4 regions of the Pseudomonas lini genome follow, and region 2 is predicted to be linked to each of the others. Evidence: predicted binding sites of a transcription regulator. Region 2 holds the regulator's gene; each other region holds the start of a gene.
The links. Region 2 encodes FliA, which starts transcription of late flagellar genes. Its sites were predicted from a motif close to CTAAAGTTTNNNNNNNNNNNGCCGNTAA; they were not measured.
Positions count from the first base shown of each region.

Region 1: a site for FliA is predicted at 5,677-5,704, ahead of flgM (flagellar biosynthesis anti-sigma factor FlgM). Genes of this name have one in related genera too.
Region 3: a site for FliA is predicted at 3,108-3,135, ahead of AB3226_RS16635 (methyl-accepting chemotaxis protein). Genes of this name have one in related genera too.
Region 4: a site for FliA is predicted at 2,574-2,601, ahead of AB3226_RS16990 (methyl-accepting chemotaxis protein). Genes of this name have one in related genera too.

Region 1 is NZ_OZ061318.1:4,900,279-4,908,127, reverse strand. Features, by position in the region: gene flgE (flagellar hook protein FlgE) at 1-966, opposite strand, end outside; gene flgD (flagellar hook assembly protein FlgD) at 998-1,687, opposite strand; gene flgC (flagellar basal body rod protein FlgC) at 1,703-2,146, opposite strand; gene flgB (flagellar basal body rod protein FlgB) at 2,150-2,557, opposite strand; gene cheR (protein-glutamate O-methyltransferase CheR) at 2,925-3,752, opposite strand; gene AB3226_RS22175 (chemotaxis protein CheV) at 3,799-4,731, opposite strand; gene flgA (flagellar basal body P-ring formation chaperone FlgA) at 4,812-5,573, shown strand; gene flgM (flagellar biosynthesis anti-sigma factor FlgM) at 5,741-6,067, shown strand; gene AB3226_RS22160 (flagella synthesis protein FlgN) at 6,115-6,582, shown strand; gene AB3226_RS22155 (flagellar brake protein) at 6,671-7,417, shown strand; gene AB3226_RS22150 (MFS transporter) at 7,483-7,849, opposite strand, start outside.
Region 2 is NZ_OZ061318.1:5,069,613-5,077,461, forward strand. Features, by position in the region: gene flhA (flagellar biosynthesis protein FlhA) at 505-2,634, shown strand; gene flhF (flagellar biosynthesis protein FlhF) at 2,646-3,971, shown strand; gene fleN (flagellar synthesis regulator FleN) at 4,089-4,919, shown strand; gene fliA (RNA polymerase sigma factor FliA) at 4,916-5,656, shown strand; gene AB3226_RS22965 (chemotaxis response regulator CheY) at 5,824-6,195, shown strand; gene AB3226_RS22970 (protein phosphatase CheZ) at 6,226-7,014, shown strand; gene AB3226_RS22975 (chemotaxis protein CheA) at 7,068-7,849, shown strand, end outside.
Region 3 is NZ_OZ061318.1:3,659,020-3,666,868, forward strand. Features, by position in the region: gene mdoH (glucans biosynthesis glucosyltransferase MdoH) at 1-1,006, shown strand, start outside; gene AB3226_RS16635 (methyl-accepting chemotaxis protein) at 1,151-3,067, opposite strand; gene AB3226_RS16640 (16S rRNA (uracil(1498)-N(3))-methyltransferase) at 3,286-3,993, opposite strand; gene tatC (twin-arginine translocase subunit TatC) at 3,990-4,784, opposite strand; gene tatB (Sec-independent protein translocase protein TatB) at 4,781-5,242, opposite strand; gene AB3226_RS16655 (twin-arginine translocase TatA/TatE family subunit) at 5,253-5,531, opposite strand; gene AB3226_RS16660 (phosphoribosyl-ATP diphosphatase) at 5,556-5,888, opposite strand; gene hisI (phosphoribosyl-AMP cyclohydrolase) at 5,881-6,282, opposite strand; gene ubiB (ubiquinone biosynthesis regulatory protein kinase UbiB) at 6,373-7,849, opposite strand, start outside.
Region 4 is NZ_OZ061318.1:3,735,710-3,743,558, reverse strand. Features, by position in the region: gene AB3226_RS17005 (methyl-accepting chemotaxis protein) at 1-1,751, opposite strand, end outside; gene AB3226_RS17000 (cell division protein ZapA) at 1,852-2,154, opposite strand; gene AB3226_RS16995 (hypothetical protein) at 2,151-2,381, opposite strand; gene AB3226_RS16990 (methyl-accepting chemotaxis protein) at 2,657-4,282, shown strand; gene AB3226_RS16985 (potassium/proton antiporter) at 4,563-6,305, shown strand; gene mscK (mechanosensitive channel MscK) at 6,340-7,849, shown strand, end outside.

The DNA.
Region 1 (7,849 bases), 170 kb from region 2:
CTGGCCAGTGGCGTAGCCGTCCTGGAATTGGGCGGTACGAGCGGTTGGCGAGTTGTAAGAGGTGGTCAACGCCATGTTGAACGCAATACCACCCGTGGCCGCGACGGAACCGTTCGGGCCCCAGGTCACAGGAGTCGTTGCGGCGTTGGTCACGGCACCAGGCACCCAACCGGTCATGGTCAGCGTGTTGCCAGTCTGGGTCCAGCCAGCACCCGCCGTCAGCGTATTGATGCTGCCGTTGGAGTTGAATGTGATGTCGGCGGTGATCGCCACTGGAGGCGTGGTTGCAGGGTTGGCCGGGGAACGACCGTCCATGTAAGTGTGAACACGCCAAGCGTTGGTACCCGTTTTCACGTAGTACTGATCCATGGTGTGCTCGTTACCCTGGCTATCGTAGACCTTGGTAGAAATGGTCTTGTTATAGCTGTTGGTATCGGTGGGACTGAACGGCGTCACCGTCGGCGTTGTTTCAGCCGAGTTCAGGTTCATCGTCTGATCAACCTTGGTCGTCGGGTTCGGTTTCAGACTCGAAGTATCGATCTTCAAGTCAGTCAACACGCCGTTGATGATCTTGCCGTTGGCATCGACGCCATAACCCTGCAGACGGTTGCCGTTGTTATCAACCACATAGTTTTCAGCATCGGTCTTGAACGCACCGGCACGGGTGTAGGTCAGGGAACCGTTGTCGCTGAGGATGAAGAAGCCGTTGCCCTGGATGCCCATGTCGAGCACGTTGCCGGTGTTGTTCACGTCGCCCTGGCTGAACTGCTGGGAAACGTTGGCCAGACGCACGCCATTACCAATGGTCTTGCTGCCGGTACCCAGGCGAGTGGCCGAGTACACGTCTTCGAATTCTGCACGGGACGATTTGAAACCGGTGGTCGCGACGTTGGCGATGTTGTTGCCGGTCACGTCCAGTTGTTTGTTGGCTGCATAGAGACCGCTAAGGCCGATATTGAAAGACATATTCCACTCCTTTGTGCCGTGCTAGTCGGCTCTATATACCAATGGTTTGAACTTTGGACAGGGCAACGCTGCCCATGCCTGCCAGGTTCAGCATCAACTCACCGCCGGTCTGGCTGATGGTCACGCTGTTGACCGTTGCCGGCAGGTAAGTAATCAGTGAGGTGTTCGTGCCGTCGATGGTGGTCGTCGCGCCGAAGGTGTAAGTACCCGCCGGTGCCACCGCACCCGCATCGTCCTTGCCGTCCCAGATGAAACTGGCGTTGCCGGCGCTTTGGCTGCCCAGGTCGAGGGTGCGGATGGTTTTGCCTTCCGAGTTGGTGATCTTGACGGTGGCGGCGGAAACCGATGTCGGTACCACGACGGTACCGTTGAGGCTCTTGGAGGTGTCAACCATCGTTTTGTCGGTCTGCGCGATAACCGAACGACCCACCAGCGAAGAAGCCTGCAAGGCTTGCGAGGAGCTGTAGCTGCTGGCAAGGCCGCTGACGGTATCATTGAGCGTGGTGATACCTTCCAGGCTACTGAACTGCGCCAGCTGTGCCACGAACTCGCTGTTGTCCTGAGGATCGAGCGGGTTCTGGTTTTTCAGCTGGGTAACCAGCAGTTGCAGGAACGCGTCTTTGCCCAGTTTCTGCCCGCCGGTAGCGGCCGAGGTCAGGCTGTCTTTGGTGGTAGGGGTCTGGACCGAAGAGTTGGCCAGAACATCGCTGATAACGCTCATATGAATCGCCTCTTATCACTGACCGAGGGTCAGGACCTTCTGCATCATGGTTTTGGCGGTGTTCATCATTTCGGCGTTGGTCTGGAACGAACGGCTCGCGGAAATCATGTCGGCCATTTCTTCGACGACATTGACGTTCGGGTAGTAGACGTAGCCCTTGGCATCGGCAGCCGGATGGTTCGGCTCATAGCGCGCTTCAAGGTTGCTCTGGTCTTCGACCACGCCCAGCACTTGCACGCCTTGACCGGCCGCGTCCTGGTTCTGGAACAGCGAATCGCTGCCGCCGCTCTGGCCGCCCTGGAACATGGTGGCGAACACCGGGTGACGGGCACGGTAGGTCTGGTCGATGCTCGACGAGACGGTCTCGGCGTTGGCGATGTTCGAGGCGACGGTGTTCAAGCGCGTGGTCTGAGCACTCATGCCGCTACCGGCAATGTTGAAAACACTGGATAGGGACATGGATTACTCTCCGCGCAGGGCTGACACCAGCCCTTTGAATTTACTGTTGAGCAGGGTGAAGCTGGCCTGGAAGTTGACCGCGTTTTCCGCGTAGTTCGACTGTTCCAGCTGGGCGTCCACGGTGTTCTGGTCGATCGACGGTTGCATCGGCGTGCGATACATCAGCGACTCGTCGCCATTACCCATGCCTTCAGCTTCGATGTGACGGCTGTTGGTCATGTTCAAGGCGAACTTGCCGTTTTTGGTTTTCTCGTTCTGCTCGGCGAGCACTTTCGAGAAGTCCAGATCCCGAGCCTTGTAGTTCGGGGTGTCGGCGTTGGTGATGTTGTTGGCCAGGACTTCGGCACGCTGGGCGCGAAAGCCCAAGGCTTGTTCGTGGATACCGAGCGCTTTATCGAAGCTGATGCTCATGTCGGGAAACCTTCGGGTGACCTGATTTTTCGTACGATGGACATAGCAAGCGGCGTGCCAATTCAAAAAAGCCCGTAAACCGGGGCTTTGCGCGCGGTGGCAAGGCGGCAATGCCAGAAAAGCGGCAACCGATTTCCGCCGCCTGCCGCTTTTCTGCCGCTTATCACCAATCGCCAGAACAACAACTGACCCTGTGGGAGCGGGCTTGCCCGCGATTGCGGTGTAACAAATCAAATTGATGTCGACTGATACGACGCTATCGCGGGCAAGCCCGCTCCCACAGGGGTTGTGGTGATTTTGAGAGATAATTACAGGCACAAAAAAACGGGAGCCCCTGAGGACTCCCGTTTTTTGATGAAGCAACGAATCACTTCGCCTTGTAAATGATCCCCGGGCTGCACTGGACCATTTGATAATGATCCGGCAAACCGTTCAGCGCTTCGGACGCGCCAAGGAACAGATAGCCGCCGGGCTTGAGCGTGCTGTGGATGCGCAACAGGATGTCTTTCTTCACCTCGGCGGAGAAGTAGATCAGCACGTTGCGGCAAAACACGATGTCGAACTTGCCCAGGCTTGCGTAGCTGTCGAGCAGGTTGAACGAACGAAATTCCACGCGACTCTTGATCGGTGCCTTGATGGCCCAGCGTCCCGGCCCTTTCGGGTCGAAGTAACGCTGAAGGCGCTCGGGCGACAGACCGCGGCCGATGGCCAGGCTGTCGTATTCACCGGTCTTGCAGTTGGTCAGCATGGTGCCGGACAGATCCGTGGCAACGATCTGCACGCCCATCTTCAACTGGCCCATGTTGACCCGCTCGAACTCATCGATGGACATCGACAGCGAATACGGTTCCTGACCCGACGAACACGCCGCCGACCAGATCCGCAGGCGCTGTCCGGGGCTTGCCTTGATCGACTCAGGCAATACCTTGTTCTTCAAGACTTCAAACGGATAGGTGTCACGAAACCACAGGGTTTCGTTGGTGGTCATGGCATCCACCACCAGCTCGCGCAAACCGCTGCGCGGTTGGGTCTGGATGCGCTGAACCAATTCACCCAGCGATTTGATGCCCTGCTGTTCCATCAGTTTGTTGAGACGGCTCGAGACCAGGTATTGCTTGTTCTCACCGAGCAAAATGCCACAGGCTTTTTCCAGGAAGACCCGGAACTGTTCGAAATCCAAATTACCCGTAGACAATGATGCGGCCTCTTAAATCGTGTTGACCGCCAGGGGCAAAACGCCCCTAGCTGATATCTGCTGCTTTGATCCGGTCGACCACCCGGGATGCCAAGTCATCAGGACGGAACTTGGCCAGGAAGTCATCGGCACCGACTTTCTTGACCATCGCCTGATTGAACACACCCGACAACGAAGTGTGCAGGATGATATGAAGCTTTTGCATGCGCGGGTCGGCGCGGATCTCGGCCGTCAGGGTGTACCCGTCCATCTCCGGCATTTCGATGTCGGAGATCATCATCAGGAACTCGTCTTCCGGCTTCTTGCCCTCATCGACCAGCTTGCGCAGGTAATCCAGCGCTTGCCGACCGTCGTTCAACGCCACCACTTCGACGCCGATCGTTTGCAGACAACGCGTGACTTGCTTGCGCGCCACCGATGAATCATCGACCGTCAACACGCGCAAGGACAACGCCTTGTGCTGAGTCTCGACATCCACCACGCCCACCGAAATCGCTTCCGGTGTCGGTGCCACTTCCGCCAGCACCTTCTCGACGTCAATGATTTCGACTAACTGATTGTCGACCCGAGTCACAGCCGTCAGGTAGTGATCGCGCCCGGTGCCCTTGGGTGGCGGATGAATCTCTTCCCAGTTCATATTGACGATGCGCTCCACCGAGCGCACCAGGAAACCCTGGGTCTTGGTGTTGTACTCCGTGATGATCACGAAGGGATTGCTTTGATCTTTCAGCGCTCCGGAACCGGTCGCCATCGCCAGATCCAGAATCGGAATGGTCGCCCCCCGAATATTTGCCACACCGCACACGACAGGACTGGACTTGGGCATCAGGGTCAGCTTGGGGCATTGCAGCACCTCACGAACCTTGAATACGTTGATCCCATACAGCTGCTGGCCGTCGAGACGGAACAACAACAGCTCAAGGCGATTCTGCCCTACCAGTTGCGTGCGCTGGTTCACCGAATCCATTACACCAGCCATGCCAGACTCCTACACCAACGCTAAGTGTGTTGCGACGCACATTCATCACTAAACGGCACGGCGCTTGCTTTTTAACTCTCATGAACACAGAACCGACATTTTTCCGACGCCTGACATCAACCTGCCGCAGATTGCTCTGCGTGATGTCGGCCGTTTGCCTGTTCAACGCTGGCAGCCCTGCCCTTGCTGACGCGGTTACCTTGCCTGACATGCTTATCGGCGTCACTCAGGGCTTTCTTGAATTCACCGTAGAAGACTATCTGGCCACGAGTCAAACACAAGGACGCTACGAGATCGAGGTCAACCAGCTCGATCCACGCCTGCGCATGCCCATGTGCGACAAGGAATTGACAGCCACCCTCGAGAGCCCCGCCAGGCCTCTGGGCCGGGTCACGGTCAAGGTTCGCTGCGAGGGCGCCTCCCCCTGGACAGTCTTCGTACCCGCTCAAGTACGGCTGTTTCGCGACATCGTGACCACCACCCGCCCCCTCAAGCGCACAGGGATTATCGAGTCTCAGGACGTGACCCTGCGCGAGCGTGATATCAGCCTGATAAATCAGGGTTTTCTGACCTCCGTGGATCAGGCGATCGGACAGAAACTTACCCGACCAATGGTCGCCGATCAGGTCATTACCCTGGTGCACCTCGAACAGGCGGAAGTCATTCGCAAGGGCGATCAGGTGGTGATTACCGCCCGCAGTGGTACGCTCAGTGTACGTATGCCGGGTGAAGCGCTGTCCAATGGCGGCATGAGCGAACAGATTCGCGTGAAGAACCTTAACTCCCAGCGGGTCATCAAGGCGCAAGTCACCGCGCCCGGCCAGGTGGAAGTAGCTATGTAGGGAATCTCTGTTCGTGAATATATGGCGCGTAGCCTGGCTGTTCCCTAAACTGTGCCGCATGCGGAACACGCGCTGGCGCATGCAAGCTCATTGATAAATGGGCCTAAAGTTTTCCGGGGAAGAGCCGAAAACATGGCAAGCGTCCAAATACCCAGAGGTTTTTTGTCATGGTCATCGATTTCAGTCGTTTAAACAGCTCCTCGTCACTTACGGGCAGTACACGTACCAGCGCTGCGAAGGAAACCGCCGAAGCCGGCCAATCCGCGCCGCTGAATACCCCGGCCGAACAGGCCAGTACCACCAAAAGCGGGGAATCGGTACACCTCAGCAATGAGGCTCAACAGTTGCAGAAGGTCACTGACAAGCTGCGCGATCAGCCTGCACTCGACAAAGCCCGCGTGGCCGAGTTGAAAGCAGCGATTGCCGATGGCAGCTATAAAGTCGACAGCAACCGTGTAGCCAGCAAACTGCTCAACTTCGAAGCCCAGCGCTAGGCCACGGCCCGCGCCGGCTTTTGGACGCTTAAAACCCAAGGCCAGCCATGCACGACACTAATTTACTGCAACTGATCATCGACGACTTTGCACCGGCGCAACACCTGCTGGAGCTGCTGCAAACCGAGTCCCTCGCGTTGCATGGTCGCGACATGCCACTGCTCGAAGAGATTCTGGCGCAGAAACAGGCATTGATCATTTTGCTTGAGCAGCATGGCCGCAAACGCAGTGAAATCCTCGCCAGCCTCAACCTGCCGACCAATCGCCAGGGCCTGGAGCAACTTGCCAGCCATTCGAGCATCGGTGACCAGTTGCTGGCACAGAGCGACGTGCTGACCGACCTCCTGGCCCAGTGTCAGGCCGCCAATGTCAACAATGGCCAGTCGATTCTGGTGCAGCAGGCCGCCACGGCCAACCAGCTGAAAATCCTCACCGGCGGCGAGCCACCAGCGCTCTACGATGCCCGCGGTTCAACCTCCAAACTCGCAAAACCACGTCCGCTCAGTCAGGCTTGAGCCTTTCAATGAGCCCGCTCTATCAAGACGCGAAACATGCTGGCAGAATGCCGGCCAGTAGCCATATTTGTCTGGAGATTGATACCCCGTGTCCAATGCCTTAAGCGCGGAAGATGCTCCGCAGCCACCCAAGGTGCTCACCACGCCCCTGGAAATCTCCGGCAATCTGCGTCAGCTGCAAGACAGCCATGACCCGCTGATCATCACGTTCCATGAGCGCAGCCAGCGCTTCCAGAGTTATCTGGTGGACATCGACCGTGACAGCAAGATGATCGCCCTGGACGAAATGATCCCGCGCGACGGCGAACGCTATCTGCTGGCTGGCGAACCGTTCAAGGTCGAAGGCTTCCACGACGGTGTACGCATCGCCTGGGAAAGCAATGGCCCGCTGACCATCGACGAATCCGGCGATGGCCGCTGCTACCGTGGCGCGCTGCCCGATGAGGTGGTTTACCACCAGCGCCGCAATGCTTTTCGCGCTGCGTTGAAGCTGGCACAACTGGTCAATGTCGAACTGGGGGGCGACAAACTCAAGTCGCCCATCAACGGCAAACTGCTGGACATCTCCGCCACCGGCTGCAAGTTGCGCTTCGAGGGCGACATCACCGCCAAGCTACAACTGGGCCAGGTCTATGACCGCTTCGTTGCGGCCCTGCCCTTCGGCAACATGACGGCACCGGTCGAGTTGCGTTACCTGCACTTCGAAGAAAAGATCAACACCACTTTTGCCGGCGTGCGTTTTCACAACATGAGCGGCCTGGTGCAGCGCCAGGTCGAGCGGTTCGTCTATCAGCTTCAGCGCGAAGCGCGGCGCTTCGATAAAGACGACTTCTGATACGTCGCTCCCATAAAAAAACGGGCAGTCCCTTGCGGTGACTGCCCGTTTTTTTTATGCCTTGATCAAGGCCTTGCTTCGGTAAAACTTTGCTCGCGACCCGCGTCAGGGTCTGACGATTCCGAATCTGTTGCAGCTTCGGTTTCCGGCTCGGCATCCGGATTGAAGTCAGCCTCAGGGTTGACCGGATTCTGCATCTGATCCTGCACCACCTGCTCATCGACTCGCGGGTCAAGGCAAGCGACCAGTGGTGAACTCGACATGCTGTCCGGCATGGCCACGTGATGCAGCGGAGCATCGTCCACCTGATGCAGGTTGGTAACCGCTTTCGGACGAATTCGCCATACCAGCACCAAGGCGAAAAAACTGAAGAAGGCATAGAGCATCTGACTGCCGAACAGCTTCATCAACACCCCGGCCACCAGCGGCCCG
Region 2 (7,849 bases):
AGGAGCCATCACCCTCGCTACCAAACGAAGAGGTGGTGGCCATACGAAGGTTGGTAGACCGGCCCACATGGAAAAACCGGCGCGCCCGAGGACGCCCTACGCATGGCCACCATAAAAACAAATGCCGAAAAAGCACCTGCATAAGGTGACGCTATGCGTCATGTGGACGGCGGGCTACCAAACCCGATCGCTGTTTTTCAGCGACAGGGAAACGATAGAGCCCGGCCCTTAGGCGCACAAGCCGGCGGATTCTGGCGTAGTCGTAGGCAACGACGCAAGGATGTGTAGCCTGGGTGAGTGTCTGGAGATGTCGATTAAACATGTCTGTTTAAAATCAAAAGATCGTCCGAACGCGGCCCGAGCCTTTGGACGATCTTTTGATCTTCCGTGACTCGCGCAACCCTCTATTTCCCACCCCGGCAAAAGTTGGAAGGCTTCTTGCAATAGCCGCCCTGCGCCTGCTTCAGGCGTCAAAAGTTTGCTTTAAAGAAACGGGGAAAACCGGTGGATCGCTCTCAGTTAATCAACACTGCACGCACAAACGTTGCCGACCTCAGTCGGGGCAATCTGGGTGTGCCGCTGTTGCTGCTGGTCATGCTGGCCATGATGATGTTGCCGGTGCCGCCGTTCCTGCTGGACGTGTTTTTCACCTTCAACATTGCCTTGTCCATCGTCGTGTTGCTGGTCTGCGTGTACGCCTTGCGGCCGCTGGATTTTGCGGTGTTCCCGACCATTCTGCTGGTGGCAACGTTGCTGCGACTGGCGCTGAACGTGGCCTCGACGCGGGTGGTGATGCTTCACGGTCAGGACGGTCATGCCGCCGCCGGTAAGGTGATCCAGGCCTTCGGTGAGGTGGTGATCGGCGGTAACTACGTGGTCGGTATCGTGGTCTTTGCGATCTTGATGATCATCAACTTCGTCGTGGTGACCAAGGGCGCCGGGCGGATTTCCGAGGTGAGCGCGCGTTTCACCCTCGATGCGATGCCCGGCAAACAGATGGCGATCGACGCCGACTTGAACGCCGGCCTGATCGATCAGAACCAGGCGAAATTGCGCCGGATGGAAGTGGCCCAGGAAGCCGAGTTCTACGGTTCGATGGACGGTGCCAGCAAGTTCGTGCGTGGTGACGCCATCGCCGGTCTGCTGATTCTGTTCATCAACCTGATCGGCGGTATGGCGGTCGGTATCTTCCAGCACGGCATGAGCTTTGCTGATGCCGGCAAGGTTTATGCGCTGTTGACCATCGGTGACGGTTTGGTGGCGCAGTTGCCATCACTGCTGTTGTCGACTGCCGCTGCGATCATGGTGACCCGTGCTTCCGGCTCGGAAGACATGGGCAAGCAGATCAATCGTCAGATGTTCGCTTCGCCGAAAGCCCTGGCAGTGGCCGCTGGCTTGATGGCGGTGATGGGCCTGGTGCCCGGCATGCCGCACTTCTCCTTTCTGAGCATGGCAGCCCTGGCGGCCGGCGGCGCTTACCTGTTCTGGAAGAAGCAGAACGCGGTCAAGGTTCAGGCCCTGCAGGAGGTCAAGCGTCAGCAGGAACTGCTGCCATCGCCGGCCCGCGCTCAGGAAACCAAAGAGCTTGGCTGGGATGACGTGACCCCGATCGACATGATCGGCCTGGAAGTCGGCTACCGCCTGATCCCGCTGGTGGATCGCAACCAGGGTGGTCAGTTGCTGGCACGGATCAAGGGTGTGCGTAAAAAGCTCTCCCAGGACCTGGGCTTCCTGATGCCGACTGTGCATATCCGTGACAACCTCGACCTGGCGCCAAGCGCCTATCGCCTGACCCTGATGGGCGTGATCCTGGCCGAGGCCGAGATTTATCCGGACCGCGAGTTGGCGATCAACCCGGGGCAGGTCTACGGCACGCTCAACGGCATCACCGCCAAAGATCCGGCTTTTGGTCTGGAGGCGGTCTGGATCGAAATCAGCCAGCGTGCCCAGGCGCAATCCCTTGGTTATACCGTGGTCGATGCCAGTACGGTAGTGGCAACGCATTTGAACCAGATTCTGTACAAGCACTCCAGCGAGCTGATCGGCCACGAAGAAGTCCAGCAACTCATGCAATTGTTGGCCAAAAGCTCACCGAAACTGGCAGAAGAGTTGGTGCCGGGGGTGGTTTCGCTGTCGCAACTGCTCAAAGTCTTGCAGGCATTGCTGGCCGAACAAGTACCGGTACGAGACATTCGCAGCATCGCCGAAGCCATCGCCAACAACGCCGCCAAGAGTCAAGATACTGCCGCTTTGGTGGCCGCGGTGCGCGTCGGCGTATCCCGCGCAATCGTGCAAAGCATTGTAGGCACTGAGTCGCAGCTGCCTGTGATCACCTTGGAACCAAGGTTGGAACAAATATTGCTCAATAGTCTTCAGAAGGCAGGACAAGGCTCGGAAGAGGGTGTTCTGCTGGAGCCAAGCATGGCAGAGAAACTGCAACGCTCGTTGATCGAAGCGGCGCAGCGTCAGGAAATGCAAGGTCAACCGGTGATTCTGCTGGTGGCCGGTCCGGTTCGCGCGATGCTCTCGCGATTCGGCCGACTGGCAGTCCCGGGTTTGCATGTGTTGGCTTACCAGGAAATCCCTGACAACAAGCAAGTGACCATCGTTGCGACAGTAGGGCCCAACGGCTGAGGTAGTGGTTTATGCAAGTTAAGCGTTTTTTCGCCGCCGATATGCGTCAGGCCATGAAACTGGTTCGTGATGAGCTGGGCGCCGATGCCGCCATCATTGGCAATCGCCGGATCGCCGGCGGTGTCGAGCTGACGGCTGCCCTGGATTACAAATTGTCGGCGCTGGCCCCGCGTGTTCCGAACATGGAACTCGAGGACGAGTTGCGCAAGACCCAGTCGCGGATCGTCACCGCCCAGGCCGAACTGAGCCTGCGTGGCGATGGCGAGAGCGACAAAGCCACCAATCGCCAGTTGTTCGCCGGCCTGCCGTTGACCGCCGCCGAGCCACTGATCGAGCCAACGCTGGCCGAGCCTCGGCGTCCGGCACCCGCGCCTGCCGCAGCGACCGGCGTCGATCCGCGTGCGTTCGACTCGATGCGTTTCGAGCTCAACAGCCTGCGTGAACTGATGGAAGTGCAACTCGGCTCGCTGGCCTGGAATCAGCTGCAAGGCAGCCGTCCGGCCCAGGCCAACCTCTGGCGTCGCCTGCAACGCATCGGTCTGTCCGGCCCGTTGTCGCGCGATCTGCTGGCACTGATTACCGACATTGAAGAACCCCGTCAGGCCTGGCGCATGTTGCTCGCGCACCTGGCGCGGATGATTGCCACCCCGCAAGTTGAGCCACTGGAAGAGGGCGGCGTGATTGCGATGGTCGGCCCGGCCGGTATGGGCAAGACCACCACGCTGGCCAAACTCGCCGCCCGTTACGTGCTCAAGTACGGCGCGCAGAACATCGCGCTGGTGAGCATGGACAGCTACCGCATCGGCGCTCAGGAACAGCTCAAGACCCTGGGCCGCATCCTCAATGTGTCAGTCACCCACGTCGACCCGGGCCAATCGCTGGTGCAGGCGCTGGAACCTTTGCTGCGCAAACGCGTGGTTCTGATCGATACCGCCGGCCTGCAGGCCAGCGATCCGGCACTGCGCATGCAGCTCGAAAGCCTGGCCGGACGAGGGATCAAATCAAAAAATTATCTGGTCTTGGCAACCACTAGCCAAAAACAGGTTCTAACCGCCGCTTATCATAGTTACAAGCGTTGCGGGCTAGCTGGCTGCATCCTGACTAAACTGGATGAAACGGCAAGCCTGGGTGAGGTGTTGAGCCTGGCCATCAGTCATGAATTGCCGGTGGCTTACCTGACCGATGGCCCGCGGATCCCGGATGATTTGCATCTGCCGCGTCGTCATCAGTTGGTCAGCCGCGCCGTTAGCGTGCAAATGCAGGAAGAACCCAGCGAAGAAGCCATGGCTGATATGTTCGCTGACCTCTACCACAGTCCGACCAAGCGGGTTGGCTGAGGTATTAATGAACAGTTTTTGTACCTACATCGATGGTCTGCCAATGCATTGTTCAGTTGGTGAACGCGCAGCCAGTAATGTGGCCTCCGTCTAAGTAAGACAAGGTAAAGAAATAACATGGGCAGCATGCATCCCGTACAGGTGATCGCGGTGACCGGCGGCAAAAGTGGCGTCGGGAAGACTAACGTGTCAGTGAACTTGTCCCTGGCTCTAGCTGAGCTCGGCCGGCGCGTCATGCTGCTGGATGCCGATCTGGGGCTGGCGAACGTCGACGTCCTGTTGGGGCTGACACCCAAACGTACTTTGGCCGATGTGATCGAAGGCCGGTGTGAGCTGCGCGACGTGCTGCTGCAAGGGCCCGGCGGTATCCGCATCGTCCCGGCCGCGTCCGGCACCCAGAGCATGGTTCATCTGAGCCCGGCCCAGCATGCCGGCCTGATCCAGGCCTTCAGCGACATCGGCGACAACCTCGACGTATTGGTGATCGACACCGCTGCGGGCATTGGTGACTCGGTAGTCAGTTTCGTTCGCGCAGCCCAGGAAGTCTTGCTGGTGGTGTGCGACGAGCCGACCTCGATCACTGACGCCTACGCGCTGATCAAACTGCTGAACCGCGACTACGGCATGAATCGTTTCCGCGTCCTGGCCAACATGGCGCAGAGCCCGCAGGAGGGCCGCAACCTGTTCGCCAAGTTGACCAAGGTCACCGATCGCTTCCTCGACGTCGCCTTGCAATACGTTGGCGCGGTGCCTTACGACGAAAGCGTGCGCAAGGCCGTGCAGAAGCAGCGTGCCGTCTACGAAGCCTTTCCCCGTTCCAAGTGCGCTCTGGCATTCAAGGCCATTGCGCAGAAGGTCGATACCTGGCCGCTGCCGGCCAACCCGCGTGGGCATCTGGAATTTTTCGTCGAGCGCCTCGTGCAACAAACGGCAGGACCCGTCCTATGACAGCCAGTGGTTACAACCTCTACAAGAACTCGGCACGTGACGCGCAGTACGAACTAATCGAGCGTTACGCGCCCTTGGTAAAACGCATTGCCTACCATTTGCTGGCGCGTTTGCCGGCCAGTGTCCAGGTCGAAGACCTGATCCAGGCCGGCATGATCGGCCTGCTTGAAGTATCAACCAAATACGACGCCAGCAAAGGCGCGAGTTTCGAGACGTACGCGGGCATTCGAATCCGCGGCGCGATGCTCGATGAAGTGCGCAAGGGGGACTGGGCGCCACGTTCGGTTCACCGCAATACCCGCATGGTCAGCGACGCGATTCGCTCGATTGAAGCTAAAACCGGCCGTGACGCTAAAGATCACGAAGTTGCGGCCGAACTCCAATTGAGTCTCGACGATTATTACGGGATTTTGAACGACACCCTGGGTAGCCGGTTATTCAGTTTCGACGATCTGTTGCAGGACGGCGAACACGAAGGGCTGCATGAGGATGGCGCCAGTGCTCATCTCGAGCCGTCACGCGATCTGGAAGATGAACGCTTCCAGGCGGCGCTGGCGGACGCGATTGCCAATTTGCCGGAGCGTGAGCGACTGGTGTTGGCGCTGTACTACGACGAAGAGTTGAATCTCAAGGAAATCGGTGAGGTCCTGGGGGTCAGCGAATCGCGGGTCAGCCAGTTACACAGCCAGTGCGCGGCCCGTTTGCGGGGGCGTTTGGGGGAGTGGCGAGCGCGCTGAAGGCAGTGTGGGGACACTGCGAATGGAGCAGGTGTGGTGTTGAACCGCGCCGGTTTCGATCTGTTGTGCTCCAGACAGTCATTGAGTGCTTTGCCGGATTGATTGAAATGGCGCGTCCAGGTGCTGGACGCGTTTAAGACTGCTTGGAGGTCGAATTGAACAAGAACATGAAAATCCTCATCGTTGATGACTTCTCAACGATGCGGCGGATCATAAAAAACCTGTTGCGTGACCTTGGGTTCACCAACACGGTCGAGGCTGACGATGGCATCACTGCCATTCCGGTTCTCAACAGCGGGGGCATCGACTTTCTGGTAACGGACTGGAACATGCCTGGCATGACCGGCATCGATCTGCTGCGTCACGTGCGCGCCGATGAAAAGCTCAAGCACCTGCCGGTGCTGATGGTGACCGCTGAAGCCAAGCGCGAGCAAATCATCGAAGCCGCTCAGGCGGGTGTGAACGGCTATGTGGTCAAGCCATTCACGGCTCAAGCGTTGAAAGACAAGATTGAAAAGATCTTCGAACGCATCGGTTGATGTGCAAAGCCAGTCCGTCACGGGGGAGCTATGGAGCAAAACGAATCTTCACAGGGCGATTTCGAATCGACCCTGAAAAAACACGCGGTCGAACTGGTCGAAAGCCTTGAAAAAGGCAGGTTCGGCGACGCTGTGCAACTGATCCATGAGCTCAACCAGACCCGTGACCGCGGCCTGTACCAGGAAGTGGGCAAGCTCACCCGCGAGCTGCATAGCGCGATCGTCAATTTTCAGATTGACCCGCACATGCCGCAAGCCGAGGAAGTGTCTCAGATCACCGATGCCACTGAGCGCCTGGGTTATGTGGTCAAGCTGACCGAGGCCGCGGCCAACCGCACCATGGACCTGGTGGAAAACGCCACGCCGCTGATCAATGGCCTGAGCGATGAAGCTCAGGCGCTGAGCACGGATTGGGGACGGTTCATGCGTCGCGAAGTCGGGGCTGAAGAGTTCCGAGAACTGGCCAGGCGGGTTGACGGTTTCCTGACACGCAGCAGCGAAGACAACCGCGTCGTGTCGAGCAACCTCAACGACATTCTGCTGGCCCAGGATTACCAGGACCTCACCGGTCAGGTGATCAAGCGCGTGACCCAGTTGGTCACCGACGTTGAAAGCAATCTGCTCAAGCTCGTGCTCATGGCCAGTCAGGTCGACCGCTTTGCGGGTATCGAACATGACCATGAAGCGATGCTCGCTGAAAAAGATCCACAAAAACATCTCTCTCAGGGTGAAGGTCCGCAGATTCATGCCGATAAAAGAGAAGACGTTGTGTCCGGTCAGGACGATGTGGACGATTTGTTATCCAGCCTAGGATTTTAGAGTTTTAGCATTTTAGGTTTTTTAGGTTTTTAGACCTCAGGAGCACCCCCTTAATGAGCTTCGGCGCCGATGAAGAGATCCTTCAGGATTTCCTGGTTGAGGCCGGCGAGATTCTAGAGCAACTGTCCGAACAGCTGGTCGAGCTTGAAAGCCGACCGGATGATGCGGATTTGCTCAATGCAATTTTTCGCGGTTTTCACACTGTAAAAGGGGGCGCCGGCTTCCTCCAGCTCAATGAGCTGGTGGAGTGCTGTCACATCGCCGAGAACGTGTTCGACATCCTGCGCAAGGGTGAACGACGCGTCGACTCGGAACTGATGGACGTGGTTCTCGAGGCACTGGACGCGGTGAACGGAATGTTCAGCGAGGTCCGCGAACGCAGCCCGATCACAGCTGCCACGCCTGAATTGCTGGCTGCTCTGGCCCGCCTGGCCGAGCCGCAAACCGGCGATGAAGCAGCACCTGTCGCTGAAGTGGTGCAAGAGCCGGCCGCTGAAAGTGAATCCGGTGACATTACCGATAACGAATTCGAACAACTGCTGGACTCGCTGAATGCCGTCAAGGCTCAGGCCGAGGCGCCTGTGGTTGCTCCGCCTGCCGCCGATACGGCGACCAGCGACGAAATCACCGATGCCGAGTTCGAGTCGTTGCTCGATCAATTGCACGGCAAAGGCCAGTTCGCCGCCGATGCAGTGGTCGCGGCGCCCGCCGCACCGGCTGCCCCGAAAGCGGCAGGCGACAGCTCCGACATCACCGATGACGAGTTCGAAACACTGCTCGATCAGTTGCACGGCAAAGGCAACTTTGCGGTCGATGCGCTGGAATCGGCGATTGC
Region 3 (7,849 bases), 1.4 Mb from region 2:
GATGTCGTACCTGTCTGCGCCGTTATGGTTCTTGTTCCTGGTGTTGTCGACGGCCTTGCTGGCGGTCAACACGTTGATGGAGCCGCAATACTTCCTGGAACCGCGTCAGCTCTATCCACTGTGGCCGCAATGGCAGCCGGACAAGGCAATTGCGCTGTTCTCGACGACCATCGTGCTGCTGTTCCTGCCGAAATTGCTGAGCATCATCCTGATCTGGGCCAAGGGTGCGAAAGAGTTCGGTGGCAAGTTCAAGGTGACGCTGTCGATGCTGCTGGAGATGTTGTTCTCCATGCTGCTGGCGCCGGTGCGGATGATCTTTCACACCCGTTTCGTACTCGCCGCGTTCCTCGGCTGGGCCGCGACCTGGAACTCGCCGCAACGTGACGACGATTCCACACCATGGAGCGAAGCGGCCAAGCGCCACGGTCCGCAAACCTTGCTGGGCTTCTTCTGGGCGTTGTTGGTGATCTGGCTGAACCCGAGCTTCCTTTGGTGGCTGGTGCCGATTGTCGGTTCGCTGATGCTGTCGATCCCGGTATCGGTGATCTCCAGCCGTGTCGGCCTGGGCCTCAAGTCCCGTGACGAAAGCCTGTTCCTGATCCCTGAGGAATACAATCCGCCACAGGCGTTGCTGGCAACCGACCAGTACACCCACGAAAACCGTTGGCATGCGCTGAACGACGGCTTCGTCCGGGCAGTGGTCGATCCGCAACAGAACGCCTTGGCGTGCGCGCTGGCGACATCCCGTCACCGTCAGGCCGAGCCGATCGAATGGCTGCGTATCGAGCGGGTTCGCCATGCGATGAAGGTCGGTCCTGCCGGGCTGACCAACAACGAGCGAGTGGCCCTGCTGAGTGATCCGGTGGCACTGGGTCGCTTGCATGAGCAGGTCTGGAACGAAGGCCACGCCGAGTGGCTGCAAGCCTGGCGCACATCGGTGGATGCCGATCCCCATGCGCCGCTGTTGCCGCTCAAGCCTGTGAGCGTGCAGCCTCAGTTGGCCTAATGAAAAACCCCGCGAAAGCGGGGTTTTTTTTGCGCTGATGATCTGACTGAGCACAACTTTGTGTTCGGCGCGGATCCTGTGGGAGCGGGCTTGCCCGCGATTGCATCACTCCGGTTTCAAGCGAACCGGGATGCCCGCATCACCTCAAACCTTGAACCGCCCCACCAGCCTCTGCAAATGGGCCCCCAACCGCGCCAGCTCAACGCTGGACGCCGCGGTCTCTTCACTGGCGGCCGAGGTCTGCTCGGACACATCACGCACGCTCAGCACGCTGCGGTTGATCTCTTCAGCCACCGCGCTCTGTTGCTCGGCAGCGGCGGCGATCTGCTGGTTCATCGACTGGATTGCCGACACGGTGCGGGTAATGCTTTCCAGCGAGCTACCGGCGCGTCGGGTCAGTTCGACGCTGCTGTCTGTCAGGCTGCGGCTGTTGTCCATGATGGTCGCGACTTGCTGAGTGCCGGTTTGCAGGCCGACGATCAGCTCTTCGATTTCTTCGGTGGACTTCTGGGTGCGCTGGGCCAAGCTGCGGACCTCGTCGGCGACCACCGCAAAACCGCGCCCGGCTTCACCGGCGCGGGCGGCTTCGATGGCGGCGTTGAGCGCCAGCAGGTTGGTTTGCTGGGCCACGGACTTGATCACGTCGAGCACGCTGCCGATCTTGTCGCTTTCGCGCTTCAGATCGCCCATGGCGGCAGTGGAGTTACCGACTTCGGTAGCCAGGCGCTCGATCTGGGCGATGGCTTCGCCGACTACCCGGTCACCCTCGCGGGCTTGTTGGTCGGCGGCGACGGCGGCTTCGGACGCTTCCTCGGCGTTGCGCGCGACTTCCTGCACAGTGGCGGTCATTTCGTGCATGGCGGTGGCCACCTGATCGGTCTCGACCTTCTGGCTGTTGACTCCGGCGCTGGTCTGTTCGGTGACGGCGGACAGCTCTTCAGCGGCGCTGGCGATTTGGGTCACGCCATCGCTGATGCCACCGATCAGTTCCCGCAGGCCCAGGGTCATACTCTGCATGGCGCGCTGTAGCTGGCCCAGTTCGTCCTGACGTTCGGAAATGAGATTGTGGGTCAGGTCGCCCGCGGCGACACGCTCGGCCACTTTGAGGGTCTGGCTCAGAGGAATGACGATCTGGCGGGTGATGGCCCAGGCCGCGAACAAACCAAAGGCCGACGCCAGGACAGTAGCCAACAGCAGCATGTTCTTGGCGTGCGCTGTGTCGGTGTCACGTACGACAGTTTGCGAGGCGGTGAGCTTTTTGCTGGTGTCGAGCAGAATGTCGCCTTGTGCGATCATGCGTTTAATAGCAGCACCGCTGGCGACTTGAGCGTCGCGAAACTGGCTGACGGCCCCGCGATAAGCTTTGAGCGAGTCGGTCGCCTGTTGCAGGTTGGCAATGTGTTGTTCCGGCAGTTGAGATGGCAGGCTTTCGAGGTTCTTCAGAGCATTGCCGATGGCGTCCAGCGCCGGCTGCTCGGCCTCGGGCTTGCCGCTGTAGGTGTAGCCGCGCACTTGAAAGCGCGCTTGTTGGATCAGCTTGCTCAGGTCGATCACGCTGTTGAACTGAGCGACGCTGTCGCCTTGCAACAGGGATTTTTCGACTTCGGCGACCCGGGCCACGGCGTTATCGGCGGTAGCGCCCAGTTTGCTGCGGGCGTCTTCGCGGGTAGCGGTGGCTTGAGTCAGGTCGGCGACGGTGCGTTTGTACTCGCTGACGGCGGCCAGTTGCTGGTCGATCATTGCTAGATCGCCAGGCTGTTCGATCAGTGTGCGTGCGGTTTTAAGGCCGCTATCGAGTTGGCCGAGCAGATCATTGATGGCGCCCGAGCCTTGTTCGCCACGGCGCATTTCGTAATCCAGACGGGCCAGGCGCAGGTCTTTGGTCAGCTCCTTGAGGCTGGAAATAAACCCAAGCGTATCGCCACGGCTGATCACACCGCTCAGACCGGTCCAGCCGGTGAAGGTGATCAACAAGGTCAGAAGCAGCACCAGACCGAAGCCGATACCCAGTTTGCGATTGACGCTTACGTTTCCCAGTTTTTCGGCTAGCCAACGGTACATGCTGCAACTCCCCTAGGGCCTAATCGGTTTTATGGGAACTGTATCGGCCGGCTGGCAGGAATCTGTAGGCGAGTAAGCACTTGTGGCGAGGGAGCTTGCTCCCGCTTGGGCGCGAAGCGGCCACCGCTTTTTTCCAGCAAGACTGCATTCACCGGTTTTACGACTGCTTCGCAGCCGAGCGGGAGCAAGCTCCCTCGCCACAGGATAAGTGTCTGGGGTTAGAAGAGGCGTGCCAGCAGCGCAGTGACGGCTGTTTCAACCCGCAGAATGCGCTCGCCAAGTTGCACCGGTTGCAAGCCGGCCTTGGCCAGCAAGTCGATTTCGTAGGGAATCCAGCCGCCTTCGGGGCCGATGGCCAGGGTCACGGGTTCGTTCAGGCCACGAGGGCAGGGCGGGTAGTTGCCGGGATGGCCGACCAGGCCTAAGGTGCCTTCGGTAATGGCCGGCAGACGGTCTTCGACAAAGGGCTTGAAGCGCTTCTCGATGACGATCTCTGGCAGCACGCTGTCGCGGGCCTGTTCAAGACCCAGGATCAATTGCTCGCGAATCGCCTCGGGTTCCAGGAACGGGGTTTGCCAGAAGCTCTTCTCGACGCGATAGCTGTTCACCAGCACGATGCGCGGCACACCCATGGCGGCCACGGTCTGAAACACCCGGCGGAGCATTTTCGGTCGCGGCAGGGCCAGCACCAAAGTCAGTGGCAGCTTGGCCGGTGGCGGCTGATCGAGGGTGACGCGCAACTCGGCCTCATCGGCGTCCAGGCGCAGCACCTCGGCTGTGCCCATCAGTCCGCCAATACGCCCGACGCGCATGCTGTCGCCGACCACCGAGCGATGGACTTCCTGCATGTGAGTCAACCGCCGATCGCGCAAGATCACCCGGTCGGCCGCAATGAAGTCGGCCTCTTCGAGGAGCAGCAGGTTCACGCTTGAGTCGCTGGCGGCTGGTCGTTGTGATCGTCAGCCGGCTGATCGTCCGGATGTTCGCCGCGCTTGCTGATCAGGCTACCGAACAGGATGCCGATCTCGAACAGCAACCACATCGGAACGGCCAACAGCGTCTGCGAGAAGATGTCCGGCGGCGTCAGGATCATGCCGACCACGAAGCAGCCGATGATCACATACGGGCGGATTTTTTTCAGGTAGGCAACGTTGACTACGCCGATCCACACCAGCAGCACCACGGCCACCGGAATCTCGAACGCCACGCCGAAGGCGAAGAACAGCGTCATGACGAAATCGAGGTAGCTGCTGATGTCGGTCATCATCTCCACGCCGGCCGGGGTGGCGGCGGCGAAGAACTTGAAGATCAGCGGGAACACCAGGTAATAGGCGAACGCCATGCCGGTGTAGAACAGCAGAATGCTGGAGACCAGCAGCGGCACCGCGATGCGCTTCTCATGCTTGTAGAGGCCTGGCGCGATAAAGCCCCAGATCTGATGCAGGATCACCGGGATCGACAGGAACAGCGAAACCATCATGGTCAGCTTCAGCGGCGTCAGGAACGGCGACGACACGTCGGTGGCGATCATCGTCGCGCCGGCTGGCAAGTACTGGCGCAGCGGCGTGGAGACGAAGGTGTAGATTTGCTGGGTGAAGGCGAACAGCCCGGCAAAAATGATGAACACCGCCGCCACGCAACGCAGCAGGCGCGTGCGCAACTCGGTGAGGTGCGAAACCAGCGGCATGTGCTGGTCGTTTTCGGGGAGATCGCTCATGAGACTCGCGGCGGAAAAGTGGTGTCGTGAGGCGCCGGTGTTGTCGGCGCGGCGGCAGGAGCAACAGGTTCTACGGACGCGACCACCGGCGCCGGTTCAACAGCTTTCACCGTTTCCGTCGGTGCAGCGGCAGGTGCAGTTTCTGCAATCGGAGCATGAATCGTTTGCTCCGACAGAGGCTCAACCGGCTGAACCGGCGTAGCCTCCTGCTGAGTCGGCGTGAAGATCTTCCGCGCCTCCTGCTCCAGCGACAGAATGTGCTCGTTGTGCAGTTGCCGGCGAATCTCGTCGGCACCGATTTCACGTTCAACTTCCTGTTTGATCGCGTTGAAGCTGCGCTTCAGCCGCCCGACCCACAGGCCGGCGGTGCGCGCAGCGCCCGGCAGACGCTCGGGGCCCAGCACCAGCAGGGCGACGAGGCCGACGAGCAGCAGTTCAGAGAAGCTGATACCAAACATTAGTCAGTGCTCACGAGTCTTTGCGGATCGGCTCTTCGACTTTTTGCGCCTGCACGTCGATGGTGTGCGGCGGGTTCACGGACTGTGTGGCCTGTGGCTGAACAGGTGGAACCGGTTGAGCCGGGGTCGCTGTCGTGTCGGCCGGTTTCTCGTCGTCGTTCATGGCTTTACGAAAGCCCTTGATCGACTCGCCGACATCAGTACCGAGGTTTTTCAGTTTCTTGGTGCCGAACACCAGCACGACGACAACCAGGATGACGATCCAGTGTTTCCAGTCAAAAATGCCCATGTTGCGTTCCTCTGTAATAGATGTTCAGGCGGACGGGCGAGAGGCTTTCTCGGTATGTCCGGACAGACCGAAGCGACGGTCCAGTTCATCGAGCACAGCCTGTGGATGCTGCCCCAACTGGGCGAGCATGACCATGCTGTGGAACCACAAATCGGCGGTCTCGTAAATCACATCGCTGCAGTCACCGCTGATGGCGGCATCCTTGGCAGCAATGATGGTTTCGACCGACTCTTCGCCGACTTTTTCCAGAATCTTGTTCAAGCCCTTGTGGTACAGGCTGGCGACATACGAGCTGTCGGCGGCGGCGCCTTTGCGCTCTTCGAGTACCTGGGCCAGACGGGTCAGGGTGTCACTCATGTGTGTGTCCTGCGGAGTAGATAGCGTGCGGGTCTTTGAGCACCGGGTCGACGGTTTTCCAGTCGCCGTTCTCGAAGACGCGGTAGAAGCAGCTCTGACGGCCGGTATGGCAGGCGATGTCGCCGATTTGCTCAACCATCAGGATGATCACGTCAGCGTCACAGTCCAGGCGCATCTCATGCAGGGTTTGCACGTGGCCAGACTCTTCGCCCTTGCGCCACAGCTTGCCACGGGAACGTGACCAGTAAATGGCACGGTTCTCGGCAGCGGTCAGTTCCAGCGCTTCGCGGTTCATCCAGGCCATCATCAGGACGCGTCCGGTCTTGTGATCCTGGGCAATCGCCGGCACGAGGCCATCGGCGTCCCACTTGATCTCGTCCAGCCAGTTTTTCATCTTCGACTCCGACAGCGGGCTCTACTTCAATAGCTGAGGCCAATGTTCAATTCAGCGTTCAAACAGTGTGCCAGCCGAACACCCAACTGGCTATCGGCGAACGACCAGATACAAACCGACCGCCACCATGATTCCGGCGGGCCAATGCCCCAAATCGTTCAACGGGCCACCGGCGGCGAGTATCGTGCCACCGGCCAAGTGAGCGGTGCCGAGCAGGCGCAGGAACCAGTCGTCCTTGCGCTTGTGCCAAGGGGGCGGCGGGTCGTTGGCGTGGGGCTGGGACATACGCTCGAGCAGGTCGCGAGCCATGTTGGCCAAATGCGGGATCTGTTCGAACTGGCTCTGCACGTTGCCTAACAAGGCTTTGGGGCTGACGCGCTCGCGCATCCAGCGTTCGAGGAACGGCTGGGCGGTGTTCCACAGGTCAAGGTCCGGGTACAGCTGACGGCCCAGGCCTTCGATATTCAACAGGGTTTTTTGCAGCAAGACCAACTGCGGCTGCACTTCCATGTTGAAGCGTCGAGCAGTCTGGAACAGGCGCATCAGCACCTGGCCGAAGGAGATATCTTTTAACGGTTTTTCGAAGATCGGCTCGCACACCGTGCGGATTGCCGCTTCGAATTCGTTGAGTTTGGTTTCCGCCGGCACCCAGCCCGAATCGATGTGCAACTGCGCGACACGGCGGTAATCACGCTTGAAGAACGCGAACAGGTTGCGCGCCAGATAGTCCTGGTCTTCCGGGGTCAGGCTGCCGACGATGCCGCAGTCGATGGCAATGTACTGCGGGCTCCACGGTTGCACAGTGCTGACAAAGATGTTGCCGGGGTGCATGTCGGCGTGGAAGAAGCTGTCGCGGAACACCTGGGTGAAAAAAATCTCCACGCCGCGTTCGGCGAGCATTTTCATATCGGTGCGCTGGTCGGCCAGAGTCGCGAGGTCGGTGACCTGAATCCCGTAGATGCGTTCCATCACCAGCACTTTCGGCCTGCACCAGTCCCAATAAACTTGGGGCACATAGAGCAGTGGCGAGCCCTCGAAATTGCGCTTCAACTGGCTGGCGTTAGCCGCCTCGCGCAGTAGGTCGAGTTCGTCGTAGATGGTTTTTTCGTAGTCGCTGACCACGTCCACCGGGTGCAGCAGGCGAGCGTCGGCCGAGAGCTTTTCCGCCGCGCGGGCGAGGATGAACAGCCATGCCAGATCCTGGGCAATGATCGGTTTCAGGCCCGGGCGGATCACCTTGACCACCACTTCTTCACCGGTTTTCAGCTGCGCGGCATGCACTTGCGCCACCGAAGCCGAGGCCAGCGGTTCGACGTCGAAACGGCTGAAGACTTCACTGATCTTTTTGCCGAGCTGCTCTTCGATCAGCCGGATCGACACTTGCGAGTCGAACGGCGGCACGCGGTCCTGCAGCTTCATCAGTTCATCGGCGATGTCTTCGGGCAGCAGGTCGCGGCGCGTCGAAAGAATCTGACCGAACTTGATGAAAATCGGCCCCAGGTCCTGCAACGCCAGGCGTAGTCGCGCGCCACGGCTCAGGTCCAGCGTCTTGCGCGGGAACCAGCGC
Region 4 (7,849 bases), 1.3 Mb from region 2:
CTGATCCGCTCGACCTGCCCGGTGATCGCCGTCAACGACGCCCCGGTGCGCTGACTCGACTCAACGCCGGTGCCGGTCGCTGCTTGCCCGGCGTGCATGGAAGACACCGCATTCTCCGCGCCCTGCTTGAGGCTGCCGATCATCTGCTGGATCTCGTCGGTGGACGACTGAGTCCGCCGCGCCAGAGTCCGCACTTCATCGGCTACCACGGCAAACCCGCGCCCCATGTCCCCGGCCCGCGCCGCTTCGATGGCGGCGTTGAGCGCCAGCAAATTGGTTTGCTCGGAAATCCCGCGAATCACCGCCAACACCTGATCGATGGACGCCACTTGATGGGCCAACTCGCCCACCGCACCGGCGGCTATGCCAATCTCGTCGGACATGCTTTCTATATGCCGGATCGATCCGCCCACCACTTCCCGCGCCTGCAGCGCTTCATCCCGCGCGGTTTGCGAAGCGACGGCCGCGTTACCGGCGTTTTGAGCGATTTCCTGCACGGTCAGGCCCATCTCGTGGACAGCAGTGGCGACCATGTCGGTCATTTCCTGCTGACGGCCCGAGCGTTCGGCCGTGTTATCCACCACCCGTGCCACTTGGCCAACTGCCGAGCGCAAACGCTCACTGGTGGCCAGGACTTCGCCGATCATGTCGCGCTGACTTTCCAGGAAGCGATTGAAACCGCGAGCGAGGTCACCCAGTTCATCGGCGCGGCTGGAATCTAACCTGTGGGTCAAATCTCCACCACCGCTACCGATGGCTACCAGCGCCGCTGTTACCTGACGAATCGGTCGCACCAATCCACGGGCCAGAAACACCACCAACAACAGGCACACCAGCGCCACCGCCAGACCGATGGCGCTGCTCATCCACATCGCGCGACGGGATTCGGCATAGATTTGCGACTGCGGCACTTCGGCCACCAGGGTCCAGCCCAGATCACGCAGCGGCAGGCTCAAGGCCAGAAAATCTTCGCCATCGCGGACAAAACTGCTGGTGGCGGACGCTGTGGAGGTCGAGAGCTGCCCCATGACCGCTTGCGCCGCCGGGGCGCCGATCTGTTCGACCAGCGTGCGCTTGCCGCTGAACTGCGCCTCGGGATGAACCTGGATCAAACCGTCGGAACGCACGAGATAGACCTTGCCACGCTCACCGAAGTTGAAATTCTGGATCAGCTCCGACAGCTCTTTCATGCTCAGCCCGAGACCAGCGACGCCCACGACTTTGTCGGCCTGCTCGACCTTGAAGTCGATGAACAGCGCCAATTCGCCGGTGGCGGTGTCATTGTCGATATTGAGGGTGCGCGGTTGGTTGCTGTCGAGGAAAGCATAGAACCAGGCGTCCTTTGGATTGGAGCGACTGAGGGTCCGGTCCAGGCCTTTTTCAGTGAAGTAATGGTTGGACGCGGTGCCGACAATAATCGCGGTAAAGGCTTTATGCTCGGCGCGGATGCCTTCCAGATACTTTACGAATGTGTCGGTCTGGGCACTGTTCTCGCCCCCGCCCAACCAGTCGCGAACCATGCTGTTACTGGCGATGTCCTTGGCGGCGGTGAGGGGTTGAACGAGGATTCGTTCGATGTCATTGCGCATCGCTTCGATGCTCGACGGCAGCGCTTGTTCGACCAGATAGCGCTGGGCGAGGCGGTTGACCACGAGGGTATAAACGCCAACCACGATCAGAATACTGATCAGCAGGGCGGTGCCCATGCTCAGGATCAACTGCCATTGAATACTGCGTCGCCAGAACTGCATGGAGCACCCCCAAAGAATAAGAGGCTGAAACACTGCAACAGCCATGCCGATTGTATACAACGTAAACGACAATTTATTCTTTGGTTGTGCGCAAAGCTGATCAAGCCTGATTGATTGTCTTGGCGATCACTTCAACCGTGGCGCTGACTTGCTCTTGGTAACGGTTGAGTTCCTCTTGATGACGCTTTTGCATTTCGATCTGCTGCGAGCACAGATTCATCGCCGCCAACACCAGCAAGCGGTCACCGATCAGCGTCGGGTATTTCTTTTTGGTCTCGGCCAGGGCGGCCTTCAACATCAATGCGGCGTCCAGCAGGGTCTGTTCTTCCCCGGCCGGCGCCTTGATCGAATAGTCCTCCCCCAGAATCGAGACGACTTTTACCCCTGCGGCGCCGTAACTCATGCGCTGACAGGGCCGGCGCTGACGCGCTCAACCAAGGCCTGAATGCGTGCCGCGGTGGCACCTTGTTTCTCTTCCTGTTCCATCAGGCTCAGTTGCAGGCTTTCGTTTTCATCCTTGACCTGGGCCAGTTCTGCACTCAGGGATTGATGGGTGCCGAGCAGGGTCTGGTTCTGCTGCACCAGGTCGCTGACCAGTTGTTCCAATTGGCTTAGGGATGCTTCCAACATTTTGATTTTCCGGGCATTTTCAAAGGGCGCGTACGATAAAGAAAAGTCACCACTGACGCCAGGGTTATTCGGGCGCAAGGCCTTGATTTTGCTGGCGGGCGACCTTCCTCGCGAGCTTTAAAGACTGTGTTTGGCGGATCTGGTTCCTGCACTTCGTCGCCGCGGCCCTTCTGCGACAAAAACGCGCAGCGCCTCAAGACTTTAGTCGTATGACCGATAAGTCATCCATACAACAGTCTCAGCGCCGCACGAATGCGCTTTTTTCGGTGAACACCATGTCCCTACGTAATATGAATATCGCACCGCGGGCGTTCCTCGGCTTCACCCTGATTGGCGCCATGATGCTGATCCTGGGGGTGTTCGCCCTGAACCAGATGAGCAAGATTCGCGGCGCCGCCGAGGAGATCACCTCGAACAGCGTACCGAGCATCAAAAGCCTCGACGAGTTCACTCAACTGACCCTGCGCCTGCGTGTCCTGGCTTATCGCCTGTTGGTGAATCGCGAGCCGGACGTCCAGCAGAAAACCATGGACCTGCTGGAAACCCGTAACCAGCAGATTCGAGCGGCTCAGACCTCCTATGAAAAACTGATCGCCAGCCCGCAGGAACGTGCAACCTATGATCAGTATGTGCAGTTACTGGGTCAGTACCGCCAGATCGAAGACCGGATGAAGAGCCTGTCGCGCAACAATCAGGTCGACGAACTGCGCACACTGGTCAACACCGATTTGCTGAACAACTCTGAAGCCATCAACACCGTGCTCAACCGCTTGCTGGAGATCAACACCCAGCAGGCCGACAGCGCCAACCAGCAAGCTACCGACCAGTACTCGTCAGCCTTCAACCTGGTGGTGACCCTGCTGGTCATCGCGACCGGCCTGACCCTGCTGTTCGCCTGGCTGCTGACTAACAGCATCACCAAGCCGATCGCCAACGCCTTGAGCGCGGCTGAAGAAATCGCCGAAGGTAACCTGACGCGGCCGATCACCGTCGATGGCGAAGATGAAGCCGGTCGTCTGCTCGCCGCGATGGCGAAGATGCAGGAAAAACTGCGCGATACCCTGCAACGGATTTCCGGTTCGGCCACGCAACTGGCATCTGCCGCGGAAGAACTCAACAGCGTCACCGACGAAAGCGCTCGTGGCCTGACTCAGCAAAATAACGAAATCGAACAGGCCGCCACCGCTGTCAATGAAATGACCAGCGCCGTGGAAGAAGTCGCCCGCAACGCCGTGAGCACCTCCGAAGCCTCGAAAAACGCCACCTCCTCGGCGGGCGACGGGCGTGACCTGGTTCAGGAAACCGTGAGCGCCATCGAGCGCATGAGCGCCGACGTACAGAGCACCGCCAGCCTGATCGGTGATCTAGCCAACGAGTCGCGAGACATCGGCAAAGTGCTGGACGTGATTCGCGGCCTGGCGGACCAGACCAATCTGTTGGCGTTGAACGCCGCCATCGAAGCGGCCCGTGCCGGTGAAGCCGGTCGTGGTTTTGCGGTGGTCGCCGACGAAGTGCGTGCCCTGGCCCATCGCACTCAACAGTCGACCAGCGAAATCGAGCGCATGATTGGCAGCATCCAGAGCGGCACCGAACACGCCGTGGATTCGATGCGCAACAGCACCGAGCGCGCTGAATCGACCTTGAACATCGCCCGTGGTGCAGGCATGTCGCTGGACACCATCAACAGCGCCATCGTCGAAATCAACGAACGCAACCTGGTGATCGCCAGTGCCGCCGAAGAACAGGCGCAAGTGGCCCGTGAAGTAGACCGCAATCTGGTGAACATTCGTGACCTGTCGGTGCAATCGGCCACCGGTGCCAACCAGACGAGCGCGGCCAGCAACGAGCTGTCGCGACTGGCGCTGGACCTGAACAACATGGTTGGGCGGTTTAGCCTGTAACGGCTACACCACCACTGTGGCGAGGGAGCTTGCTCCCGCTCGGCTGCGCAGCAGTCGCAATTGGCCCACGCGCTGAAACTGACACACCGCAGCGTCGGTTTGGGGTCGCTACGCGACCCAGCGGGAGCAAGCTCCCTCGCCACAGTGGTCTCACCCAGCTCGAGCGGATGTACATCGTAAAAAGCTTTTTGACAGCATCACATTTCAACAGGTTAGAATCGCTGGCACGCAGACTGCATGGTCAGTTTGTGCCCGCCTTTAGCTTTCTGGAGTACTGCCTTTGAATGCGACGACCATCAACAGCCTGTTCTTGATCGGCGCGTTGCTGGTAGGTGCGAGCATTCTGGTGAGCTCACTTTCATCGCGCCTCGGTATCCCGATTCTGGTGATTATCCTCGCGGTGGGCATGTCGGCCGGTGTCGACGGTGCCGGCATTATTTTCGATAACTACCCAACGGCTTATCTGGTCGGCAACCTCGCCCTGGCAGTGATCCTGCTCGACGGCGGCTTGCGCACCCGGGTGGCGAGTTTTCGCGTGGCGTTATGGCCGGCATTGTCGCTGGCCACAGTCGGAGTCTTGATCACCACCGGGCTGACCGGGATGGCGGCGGCGTGGCTGTTCGACCTGAACATGATTCAGGGCTTGCTGATTGGCGCCATCGTCGGCTCCACCGACGCCGCGGCCGTGTTCTCGCTGCTGGGCGGCAAGGGCCTGAACGAACGGGTGAGCGCGAGCCTGGAGATCGAATCCGGCAGCAACGACCCGATGGCGGTGTTCCTAACCGTGACCCTGATCGACATGCTCGCCAGCGGCGAGACCGGCCTGCACTGGAATCTGCTTGTGCATTTGGTGCGCGAGTTCGGCATCGGTGGTGTGATCGGCCTCGGCGGTGGTTGGCTACTGCTGCAACTGGTCAACCGTATCAACCTGGCCACCGGTCTTTATCCGATTCTGATGATTGCTGGCGGTCTGGTCGTGTTTGCCTTGACCAACGCCCTGCACGGCAGTGGCTTTTTGGCGGTGTACCTGTGCGGCCTGGTGATCGGCAACCGCCCGGTCCGCAGTCGCCATGGCATTTTGCATATGCTCGACGGCATGGCCTGGCTGGCCCAGATCGGCATGTTCCTGGTGCTGGGGCTGTTGGTTACGCCCCATGACCTGCTGCCGATTGCTTTGCCGGCGCTGGGCCTGGCGCTGTGGATGATTCTGTTTGCCCGTCCGCTATCGGTGCTGGTCGGCCTGCTGCCCTTCAAAGCGTTCCATGGTCGCGAGAAGGCATTCATTTCCTGGGTTGGCCTGCGCGGTGCCGTACCGATCATTCTGGCGGTGTTCCCGCTGATGGCGGGGCTGCCCAATGCTCAGCTCTACTTCAATCTGGCGTTCTTTATCGTGCTGGTCTCGCTGCTGGTGCAAGGTACAAGCCTGCCCTGGGTTGCCAAGCTCTTGAAAGTGACGGTCCCGCCGGAGCCCTTGCCGATCTCCCGTTCTGCGCTGGAAGTGCATGTCACCAGCGAGTGGGAGCTGTTCGTGTATCGCCTCGGTGCCGAGAAATGGTGCATTGGATCCCCTCTTCGCGAGCTGAAAATGCCCGAAGGCACCCGTATTGCAGCCCTGTTTCGTGGCCAACAACTGCTCCATCCGTCGGGTAGTACGGTGCTCGAAGTCGATGATTTGCTCTGCGTCATCGGCCATGAACACAACCTTCCGGCCCTCGGAAAACTCTTCAGTCAGGCACCACAGCGGGGTCTGGATTTGCGCTTTTTCGGCGACTTCGTACTCGAAGGAGACGCCCAGCTGGGTGCGGTTGCTGCCCTGTACGGGTTGAAAGTCGAAGGCATCGATCCGAACATGTCCCTGGGCCACTTCATTGCCCAGAAAGTGGGCGGTGCGCCGGTAGTCGGTGACCAGGTGGAATGGAACAACACCCTCTGGACCGTCGCGGTCATGGAAGGGAACAAGATTGGTAAAGTGGGCGTCAGATTCCCCGAAGGAAGTCGCCCCGGACCCGGACTCTTCCTCTAAACTCCACACTTCGTCTCGCTTTCGATCGGTTTCTATGTCAACTCTGCGCACCTTTTTCATCATGGCCCTGCTGGGCTTGAGTCTTTCCATCAGCACGCTGCAAGCCGCCGAACCGCCGTCCAGCGAAGCCGTGCAGGCGAGCCTGGACAAGATCGCCGACCGCAAACTGCCGGAAGCCGATCAAAAAGCCCTGCAAGCGGTCCTGCAGAGCACGCTCACTCAGCTTAACAACCAGCGTGATTACGATCAGAAGCTGATCGATCTCAAGCAGCAGTTGACCAGCGCGCCAAGGCAGAACATCGAGAACCAGCGCGAGCTGACCCGTCTCAAGGCCACCAAAGTGGTACCGGTGGCGCAACGCTATACCAAAGAGACCATTCAGCAGCTTGAGCAATTGCTGACCGAACGCTCGACCCAGCAAAGCGATCTGCAGAAAGCCCTGGCTGAAGCGAACAGCCTGATCATCACCGCCCAGACCCGCCCCGAGCGCGCCCAGGCCGAAATATCTGCCAGCCAGACGCGCATCCAGCAGATCAACAACATCCTCAAGATCGGCAAGGACAGCGGCAAGACCTTGACCCCTGAGCAACGCGACCAGCTCAACGCTGAACTCGCGGCACTGAACGCCTTGATCCCGTTGCGTCGCCAGGAACTGGCCGGCAACAGCCAGTTGCAGGACTTGGGCAACAGCCAGCATGACTTGCTGTCGGAAAAATCGGCGCGCCTGGACCAGGAAATTCAGGAACTGCAAACCCTGATCAACCAGAAACGCCTGGCCCAGTCGCAAGAAACGGTGACCCAGCAATCCATCGAAGCGCAGAAGGCTGGCGGCAGCAGCCTGCTGGCTACCGAAAGCGCGGCCAACCTGAAGCTCTCCGACTACCTGCTTAAAAGCACCGACCGTCTTAACGAAGTCACCCAACAGAACCTGCAGACCAAACAGCAACTGGACAGCGTGACCCAGAGCGATTCGGCGCTGGACGAACAGATCAGCGTGCTCAAGGGCAGCCTGCTGCTCTCCAAGATTCTCTACAAACAGAAACAGGCCCTGCCGCGCCTCAAGCTCGACCGCGATCTGGCCGACCAGATCGCCGACATTCGCCTGTATCAGTTCGAAGTCAGCCAGCAACGGGAACTGCTCAGCAACCCGACAACTTATGTCGATAACCTGCTGGCGACTCAGCCGCCCGAGCAAGTCACCCCGCAACTGCGCAAGAGCCTGCTGGAACTGGCCACCACCCGCGCGGACCTGCTGGAGCGTTTGTATCGCGAACTGAACGCGGTGCTTAACGAATCCATCACGCTGCAACTCAACCAGAAGCAACTGCTCAGCACCGCGCAAAGTCTGCGGGCGACCCTCGACGAGCAAATGTTCTGGATTCCCAGCAACAAACCGCTGGACCTTGAGTGGATGCACGGCGTGCCGGAACGCCTGGAACGTCAGGTCACCACCTTGCCTTGGGCCTCAAGCCTGAGCGAACTGACCGATGGCCTGACGCAGCGACCGCTACTGTTCCTGCCGCTGGCCTTTCTGATCGGGGCGC